DNA from 3 places in the Pseudomonas sp. 15C genome. Region 2 is predicted to be linked to each of the others. Evidence: predicted binding sites of a transcription regulator. Region 2 holds the regulator's gene; each other region holds the start of a gene.
The links. Region 2 encodes sigma-54, which starts transcription at its own class of promoters, with help from an activator protein. Its sites were predicted from a motif close to ANTGGCATNNANNTTGCTNT; they were not measured.

Region 1 (2,983 bases), on a different contig from region 2:
CCCCAATCAGTCCCCTCTCCCTCTGGGAGAGGGCTAGGGTGAGGGGCTTTTGATCTGAAGCGATCAGGCGTAATAATCAACCGCGCTGCTGCCAATCACGCTGGTGGTCTGAGCGGCCACTTCAGCGACGCTGGCCGGTGGCAGTTCTTCGTCCACCGCATCAAGGCGACCGCCGGCAGCACTGGTGCGGCCGCTCTGGCCCTGCTGCGCCTGTTCTTGGCCTTGCTGGCCCTGCCAGCCACGGTTCTGGTCGGCGACATTGACGTCGACCTGGCCCATGCCCTGCTGGTTGAACATGTCGCGCAGGCGATGCATCTGGCTGTCCAGCGCCTCACGTACGCTTGGGTGCGCACTCATGAACGTCACCTGCGTCTGCTGGTCCGGGACCATGTTCACGCGGATGTCCAGACGCCCGAGTTCGGCCGGTTGCAGCTGAATGTCCGCCGCTTTGAGGTTGGCACTCGACAGATACATGACGCGGTTGACCACTTCTTCAGTCCAACCGCTCTGGTGCATGGCGATCGGTTGATTCACCGGCAATGCATTGGCGGTCTTCGGCGTGGCGGCCTGGGTCAGTGCCGCCAAGCGGTTGGCGAAGTCATCGACGCGGGTATCGCTGGTCGCTGATGTCAGGTCCTTGAGGCCGTCGTCGATCAAGCCGCTGAACGCTTTCTCGCCGCCCTGGCTGGTGCTGTCCTTGTCGGATTGCACGTCGAGCATGCTGGCCATGCCGGCCGCGAAGTTTTGTGCCGCAGTCAATTCACCGTCGGCCTGAGCCTGAGCCGGTGAGGCTTTCGGTTGCGCCTGGCTGGCGGCGGAAATATGCCCGCCCTGCTCCATCGCCATGCGCACGGCCGGCAGCGAATCGAGCGGGTCGGCGGACGGATCGAAATCGCTGGCGGAGGTAACCGCCGGATCTTTGACCATGCCCGGCAGAGCGGCCAATGCAGGCGTCTCGGTTTCCGGCTGCGCAGTGGCGACGACGGCCGGCGCCTGCATGACAGGCGCGGCGATCAGCGGTTGCGCAGCGGCAACCAATGCCGGATCCAGCGCAGGATCAACCGGCGGAGCTTCTACGACTGGAGTCTGCGGAGCGTCGGAGTTGGCATCGCTATCGGCGGAAGTATCATCGCTGGCTGCGGCTTTATCGGCAGGCAAGTCGTTGCCGCTATCGGCAACCGCCGGCTGCGCAGCGGCAGACGGATCCTTGCCGAGGTCTTTCTTGCCGCTGCTATCGGCGACCTTGTCGCGCGCCGGTTTGGGCGAATTGTCAGCGTTGGCGACGGGCTTGTTCGAGCCCTGATCGGCAAATACTTTGGCGAAGCTGGAGGCTTTATCCCCGGTGTCTGCGGCCATTGCCGGCGTTTTGGCCGAGGCGGCTTGCGCCTTGGCCTGAGCGGCGTTCTGAATGAGGATGTTGGGGGTCGCAGGCATGAAACGGTCTCCGCTGCACTGGGATCGTAGGTACAGTTGAGCATGTTGACTGCAAGTGCCGGGCCAGTTTGGCCAGGCACTTGCGAAAAGCGCCGGACGGCAGCTTTAGTGGCTGTGGGTGTGGTGCTTTTCGTTTTCGTACACCGGGCGTACGTCGGCGAATTCAGAATGGATATCGGCAACCAGTTGAGCGAGCGCTTCCGGGCTTTTCTCCCTGGCGTTCGACTCCAGGTCCTGGCACAACGCAGCCAGCCGGATGGCGCCCATGTTGCTGGCGCTGCCCTTGAAGCTGTGGGCGACATCAGACAAAGCTTTGGCGCTGGTGCTGTCGTGCAACTCGTGCAGGCGGCTTTGCGAATCTGCCAGAAAAGTCTCCAGCAACTCCGGATAGCCGTCCTCCATCACCTCACGCAAGGTGTCGAGAACGTCGCGATCTACATGTGGGTCAGTCACTTGCTCACTCCTTGATCAAGAATGCGCGGATTATGCCTCAATCCCCCAGAAAAACTCCACGCAGGCACTACGACCTTGGTCCGTCCAACAGGCGTTATGCCCCAATTGCCGGACCAGACCGACACCGCGACCCGACAGACGGAGCCCTTCCAGCGGCCGCTCCATGACCCTGGCTACATCGAAACCCTTGCCGCTGTCCTCGACCCGAATCACCAGAGCACCACCCGCGCCGCGCGGATGCACCTGCAGATGCACCCGGACAAATCCATCCTGCAGCGCTTCGAGGCGGTCATTGCGTTGCTGATAATAAAGCGCAAAACCCGCCGCATCGCGCTTGAGGCTGGAGTCCAGGCCGAGCACGCCATGCTCCAGCGCGTTGGAATACAACTCGGCCAGCACGCTGTAGAGCGCGCCACTTTGCGTGCGCAGCCCGTGCACCTCCTGCAACAGTTGCAACAGATACGGCAAAGGATTGAAGCGCTTGAGCGTGGCACCACGGAATTCGAAACTCACCGACCAGTCCAGCGGGCTCGATTGCCCGCTGTCGGAATAGACCGGCGCCAGATTTTGCCCCGGCGCAGATTCGAGCAGGCTGACCTCGACCATGCTGACGTCGTCACGCGCCTCGCCACCGAAATCGCGCAGCGCTTGCTCGATGTCCTCGAACAAGCGATCTGCCTGTCGATTGGCGGCGAACACCTGCTGCAAGCGCTCGACGCCGAACAACTGGTCATTGCCATCGCCGGTATCGATGACCCCGTCCGACAACAGGAACACCCGATCATCGATGGCCATCGGATACACGTCGGTGCGGTCGTCGAAGGTCTCGGCGCTGAGAATGCCCAGCGGTAAATGTCCGGATGGCAACGGCACCCGCTCGCCGGTGGCCATGCGGTGCAGATAACCGTCCGGCATGCCGCCATTCCACACCTCCACCGAACGGCTCTGGAAACTCAAACAGAGCAGTGTGGCGCAGCAGAACATGTCCACCGGCAGAATGCGCTTGAGCTTGGCGTTCATCTCACGCAGGGTTTCAGCCAGGCCGTAGCCTTTGGCGGTCATCCCGTAAAACACTTCGGCCAGCGGCATCGCCCCG
Region 2 (2,983 bases):
TTATAGCGCTTAATTGTTACAGCGCTCTAGGCAAACACTTCAGTTTCAGGCATATAATTTGCTTAAGTTTGGCGCTTCGGCGCCCTGTAGTGGATGGCGCATAGCGCCGGCGAATAAGGTGTTAAGCCCCTGCCATGAAACCATCGCTAGTCTTGAGAATGGGCCAGCAGCTGACGATGACACCGCAGCTGCAACAGGCCATCCGCCTGCTCCAATTGTCGACCCTGGATCTGCAACAGGAAATCCAGGAGGCTCTGGAATCCAACCCGATGCTCGAACGCCAGGAAGAAGGCGACGACTTCGACAATTCCGATCCGCTGGCCGACAACGTCGAGCAAAAGCCCAACACCGACATTCAGGAACCTTCTTACCAGGAAGCCGCGCCGACGGTAGACAATCTCGACGATGGCGAATGGAGCGAGCGCATCCCCAACGAGCTTCCGGTAGACACGGCCTGGGAGGATGTTTACCAGACCAGCGCCAGCAGTCTGCCGAGCAGCGATGATGACGAGTGGGATTTCACCACCCGCACTTCCGTCGGCGAAAGCCTGCAGAGCCATTTGCTCTGGCAGTTGAACCTCGCACCGATGTCCGACACCGATCGCCTGATCGCCGTGACCCTGATCGATTGCATCAACAATCAGGGCTACCTGGACGAAACCCTCGAAGAAATCCTCGACGCCTTCGACCCGGAACTGGACATTGAACTGGACGAAATCGAAGCCGTCCTGCACCGCATCCAGCAGTTCGAGCCCGCGGGCATCGGCGCACGCAACCTCAGCGAATGCCTGCTGTTGCAACTGCGCCAGTTGTCGGCAAAAACGCCATGGCTGGCAGAGGCCAAACGCCTGGTCAGCGACTATATCGACCTGCTTGGCGGCCGCGACTACAGTCAGCTGATGCGGCGCATGAAACTCAAGGAAGACGAGCTGCGCCAGGTCATCGAACTGGTGCAGAGCCTCAATCCGCGACCGGGTTCGCAGATCGAGTCCACCGAAGCCGAATACGTCATACCTGACGTCATCGTGCGCAAGGACAACGAGCGCTGGCTGGTCGAGCTGAACCAGGAATCGGTACCGCGTCTACGCGTCAACGCTCAGTACGCCGGTTTCGTAAAACGCGCCGACACCAGCGCCGACAACACCTTCATGCGCAATCAGCTTCAGGAAGCTCGCTGGTTCATCAAAAGCCTGCAGAGCCGCAACGAAACGCTGATGAAAGTCGCCACGCAGATCGTCGAGCATCAGCGCGGCTTCCTGGAGTACGGCGACGAAGCCATGAAACCGCTGGTCCTGCATGACATCGCCGAGGCGGTGGGCATGCACGAATCGACGATTTCCCGAGTGACCACACAAAAATTCATGCATACCCCGCGCGGTATTTATGAGCTGAAATACTTTTTCTCCAGCCACGTGAGTACCTCCGAAGGCGGCGAATGCTCGTCCACGGCGATCCGCGCGATCATCAAGAAACTGGTTGCCGCGGAAAATCAGAAAAAGCCGTTGAGTGACAGCAAGATCGCTGGTTTACTGGAGGCACAAGGCATTCAGGTGGCTCGCCGCACCGTCGCCAAGTACCGCGAATCCCTCGGAATCGCGCCTTCGAGCGAACGCAAGCGGTTGATGTAAGCCACGTTACAGCGTTCCAGTGGCAGGCTTTTCGGCCTGCCGCTTTATGCACTGGCAACGAAGGAGAAGCTGTATGCAAGTCAACATCAGTGGACACCAACTGGAAGTGACCGAACCTCTGCGCACCTACATCGGCGAGAAACTCGACCGGCTGGAGCGGCATTTCGACAAGATCACCAACGTGCAAGTCATATTGAATGTCGAGAAGCTCAAGCAGAAAATCGAAGCCACGTTGCATATTCCCGGCGGAGAAGTAGTCGCCAATGCCGAGCACGACGACATGTATGCCGCCATTGACCTGCTGACCGACAAGCTGGATCGCCAACTCAAAAAGCATAAGGAAAAGACCCAGAGCCTCCTCCAGGGCGCGACCGGTCGTTAACACCCTCATCCATGATCCGACTTGAAACCATCCTGACCCCCGGCCGTTCCCAAGTGAACGCGCCGGGCGGCAGCAAGAAAAAAGCCCTCGAACAGATTGCCAACCTGATCCACCGCGAAGTGCCGGATCTGGCGATGCAGGATGTCTTCGAGGCGTTGGTCGCCCGTGAAAAACTCGGTTCCACCGGTTTTGGCAACGGCATCGCCATCCCCCACTGCCGCCTCAAGGGTTGCGACGCCCCGATCAGTGCGCTGATGCACCTTGAAGCCCCGATCGATTTCGACGCGATCGATGGCGCCCCGGTAGACCTGCTGTTCGTGCTGCTGGTCCCGGAAGCTGCTACCGATGCACACCTGGAACTGCTGCGCCAGATCGCCAGCATGCTCGATCGCAAGGAAGTGCGTGAAAGACTGCGCAGCGCACCGAGCAACGAAGCCTTGTACCAGGTTGTACTGGACGAGCAGAACGGGCATTAATCATGCGCTTGATCATCGTCAGTGGCCGCTCGGGCTCGGGCAAGAGTACCGCGCTGAATGTCCTTGAGGACAACGGCTACTACTGCATCGACAACCTCCCGGCCGGTTTGCTGCCGGAACTGGCCGAACGTGCGCTGATCCACACCGAACTGGCGCAGCCGCTCGTCGCGGTGTCGATCGATGCACGCAATCTGCCGAGTCATCTGTCGCGTTTCCCCGAATTGCTCGAAGTGGTGCGTGCCAAGCATATCCAGTGCGATGTGCTGTACCTGGACGCCGACGAAGAGACCCTGCTCAAGCGTTTTTCCGAGACGCGCCGTCGCCATCCGTTGAGCAACGCCAATCGTTCACTGGCCGAGGCGATTCACGATGAAACCGCCCTGCTCGGCCCGATCGCCGACCTGGCTGACTTGAAGATCAACACCACCCATCTCAACCTGTACCAGCTGCGCGACACTTTGAAGTTGCGCCTGCTGAATCAGCCTGAGCCGGGTACG
Region 3 (2,983 bases), on a different contig from region 2:
TCTGTACGTCCTGGCCCAGTTCGTCGATTACGCGATCGATCGGCACCAGTTTGGCATTGGCGAGCGCACGCTCGAGCACCGCCATGTCGAATTGCTGCTCTTCGTGCTCAACCCGACCGCGTTTGGCGGCCGTTTTCGGGTTGACCGAAATGACCCCGCAGTATTCCGGCATGTGCCGGGCGAAATCGGCGGTGCCGATCTCGTTCGCGGTGTCGATGATGTCTTGTTTGTGCGCCACGATCAGTGGGCGCAGGACCAGCTTGTCGGTCACGCAGTCGATCACCGACAGGTTCGGCAGCGTCTGGCTCGATACCTGGGAGATCGCTTCGCCGGTGACCAGCGCATCAATGTGCAGGCGCTCGGCGATGTTCGACGCCGCGCGCAACATCATACGCTTCAAAACCACGCCCATATGACTGTTATCGACTTTGCCGAGAATTTCGCCGAGGACTTCCTCGAACGGAACACTGACAAATAGCACGCGTTGCGAGCTGCCGTACTTCTTCCAGATGAAATGCGCGACTTCCATCACGCCCAATTCGTGGGCACGACCGCCCAGGTTGAAGAAGCAGAAGTGCGTCATCAGGCCACGGCGCAGGATCTGGTAGGCCGCCACGGTCGAGTCGAAGCCGCCGGACATCAATACCAGCGTCTGCTCCAGCGCACCGAGCGGGTAGCCGCCAATGCCGTTGTGCTGGCTGTGGATGACGAACAACCGTTTGTCGCGAACTTCGATGCGGACTTCGATTTCCGGCGCTTTCAGGTCGATTCCGGCCGCACCGCACTCGCGACGCAGCTTGCTGCCGACGTATTTTTCGACGTCCATCGAACTGAACGTATGCTTGCCGGCGCGCTTGCAGCGCACCGAAAAAATCTTCCCGGCCAAGGCCGCGCCGTAATGCTGTTTGCACTTCTCGGTGATGTCGTCGAAGTCGCCCAGCGGGTACTCATCGATCTGCAGAAAGTGCGCGATACCCGGCATGCAAGTCAGGCGCTCGCCCATCTCTTTCAAGGCTTTGGGGTCGGTAACGCGGGTTTCCAGCTCGAGATTGTCCCACACGCCGTTCACCACCACTGCCGGGTCCAGGTCGCGGAGCACGGTGCGGATGTTCTTGGCCAACTGGCGGATGAACTTCGTCCGGACAGGTCGGCTTTTGATGGTGATCTCGGGGAAGACTTTTACGATTAGTTTCATGAAAACAGCGCGCGCACGGCCAGCCGAAAAAGGGGGGCGCGGATTATAGCGGAAATTGCTCAAGGTTTAACCAGTTAATATGCAGAACGTTTTGCATGCACCAAAACGGGTCGTTTTCGATTTGCACCGCCACATTAAAGGGCGATATTTTCGCAATCAGGCCGCTTGAAGCCTTTATAAGCATGAAATTGGGGCAAAAAACCCATGCTGGGGCACTGGCATGCAATTTGCTCCCTTGTGAGGCAGGTTGCCTTGGCAGAGTATTCGCGCCGGCATCACCCAACTTTAAGGGCATCCACTACTAGCCCTAAGCCACCCGGAGGACAGTATGTCGAAGACGGTTCAACTCATCAAAGATCATGACGTCAAATGGATTGATCTGCGCTTCACGGACACCAAAGGCACTCAGCACCACGTGACCATGCCGGCTCGCGATGCGCTGGATGACGACTTCTTCGAAGTCGGCAAGATGTTCGACGGTTCCTCCATTGCTGGCTGGAAAGGCATCGAAGCCTCCGACATGATCCTGATGCCGGTTGACGAAACTGCCGTTCTCGACCCGTTCACCGAAGACGCTACCCTGATCCTGGTGTGCGACATCATTGAACCTTCGAGCATGCAAGGCTACGACCGCGACCCACGTGCGATCGCCAAGCGCGCCGAAGAACACCTGAAAGCCACCGGTATCGGTGACACCGTGTTCGCCGGTCCAGAGCCTGAGTTCTTCATTTTTGACTCGGTGAAATTCAAGTCGGACATCTCCGGTTCGATGTTCAAGATCTACTCCGAGCAAGGTTCGTGGATGTCCGACCAGGACGTCGAAGGTGGCAACAAAGGTCACCGTCCAGGCGTCAAGGGTGGCTACTTCCCGGTTCCGCCATTCGACCACGACCACGAAATCCGTACCTCCATGTGCAACGCACTGGAAGAAATGGGCCTGACCGTTGAAGTTCACCACCACGAAGTGGCGACTGCCGGCCAGAACGAAATCGGCGTCAAGTTCAACACCCTGGTGAAGAAAGCCGACGAAACCCAGACCCTGAAGTACGTTGTCCACAATGTTGCTGACGCTTACGGCCGCACCGCGACCTTCATGCCGAAGCCACTGTACGGCGACAACGGTTCGGGCATGCACGTACACATGTCGATCTGGAAAGACGGCAAGAACACCTTCGCCGGTGAAGGCTATGCCGGCCTGTCCGATACCGCTCTGTACTTCATCGGCGGCATCATCAAGCACGGTAAGGCTCTGAACGGCTTCACCAACCCGGCTACCAACTCGTACAAGCGTCTGGTACCAGGCTTCGAAGCGCCAGTAATGCTGGCCTACTCGGCTCGCAACCGTTCCGCTTCGATCCGCATTCCTTACGTGTCGAGCCCGAAAGCCCGCCGTATCGAAGCACGCTTCCCGGATCCGGCTGCCAACCCGTACCTGGCTTTCGCAGCACTGCTGATGGCTGGTCTGGACGGTATCCAGAACAAGATCCACCCAGGCGATGCCGCCGACAAGAACCTGTACGACCTGCCGCCTGAAGAGGCGAAAGAGATCCCACAGGTTTGTGGCAGCCTGAAGGAAGCACTGGAAGAGCTGGACAAGGGCCGCGCGTTCCTGACCAAGGGCGGCGTATTCTCCGACGACTTCATCGACGCTTACATCGCGCTGAAATCGGAAGAAGAAATCAAGGTTCGCACCTTCGTACACCCACTGGAATATGAGCTGTACTACAGCTGCTGATCCGGTAGCGCTGCGTAACGCGGCGTGACAAAAAGAGGCCTCCTTCGGGAGGC

Region 1: a site for sigma-54 is predicted at 1,472-1,491, ahead of ACYYKW_RS13995 (flagellar hook-length control protein FliK). Genes of this name have one in related genera too.
Region 3: a site for sigma-54 is predicted at 1,410-1,429, ahead of glnA (type I glutamate--ammonia ligase). Genes of this name have one in related genera too.

What each region holds. Positions count from the first base shown of each region.
Region 1 covers NZ_JBUDGD010000023.1:34,067-37,049, reverse strand. Annotated here, with positions in the region: gene ACYYKW_RS13995 (flagellar hook-length control protein FliK) at 64-1,434, opposite strand; gene ACYYKW_RS13990 (Hpt domain-containing protein) at 1,540-1,887, opposite strand; gene ACYYKW_RS13985 (ATP-binding SpoIIE family protein phosphatase) at 1,918-2,983, opposite strand, start outside.
Region 2 covers NZ_JBUDGD010000029.1:36,394-39,376, reverse strand. Annotated here, with positions in the region: gene ACYYKW_RS16060 (RNA polymerase factor sigma-54) at 135-1,628, shown strand; gene hpf (ribosome hibernation-promoting factor, HPF/YfiA family) at 1,702-2,010, shown strand; gene ptsN (PTS IIA-like nitrogen regulatory protein PtsN) at 2,022-2,486, shown strand; gene rapZ (RNase adapter RapZ) at 2,489-2,983, shown strand, end outside.
Region 3 covers NZ_JBUDGD010000005.1:14,435-17,417, forward strand. Annotated here, with positions in the region: gene thiI (tRNA uracil 4-sulfurtransferase ThiI) at 1-1,195, opposite strand, end outside; gene glnA (type I glutamate--ammonia ligase) at 1,524-2,930, shown strand.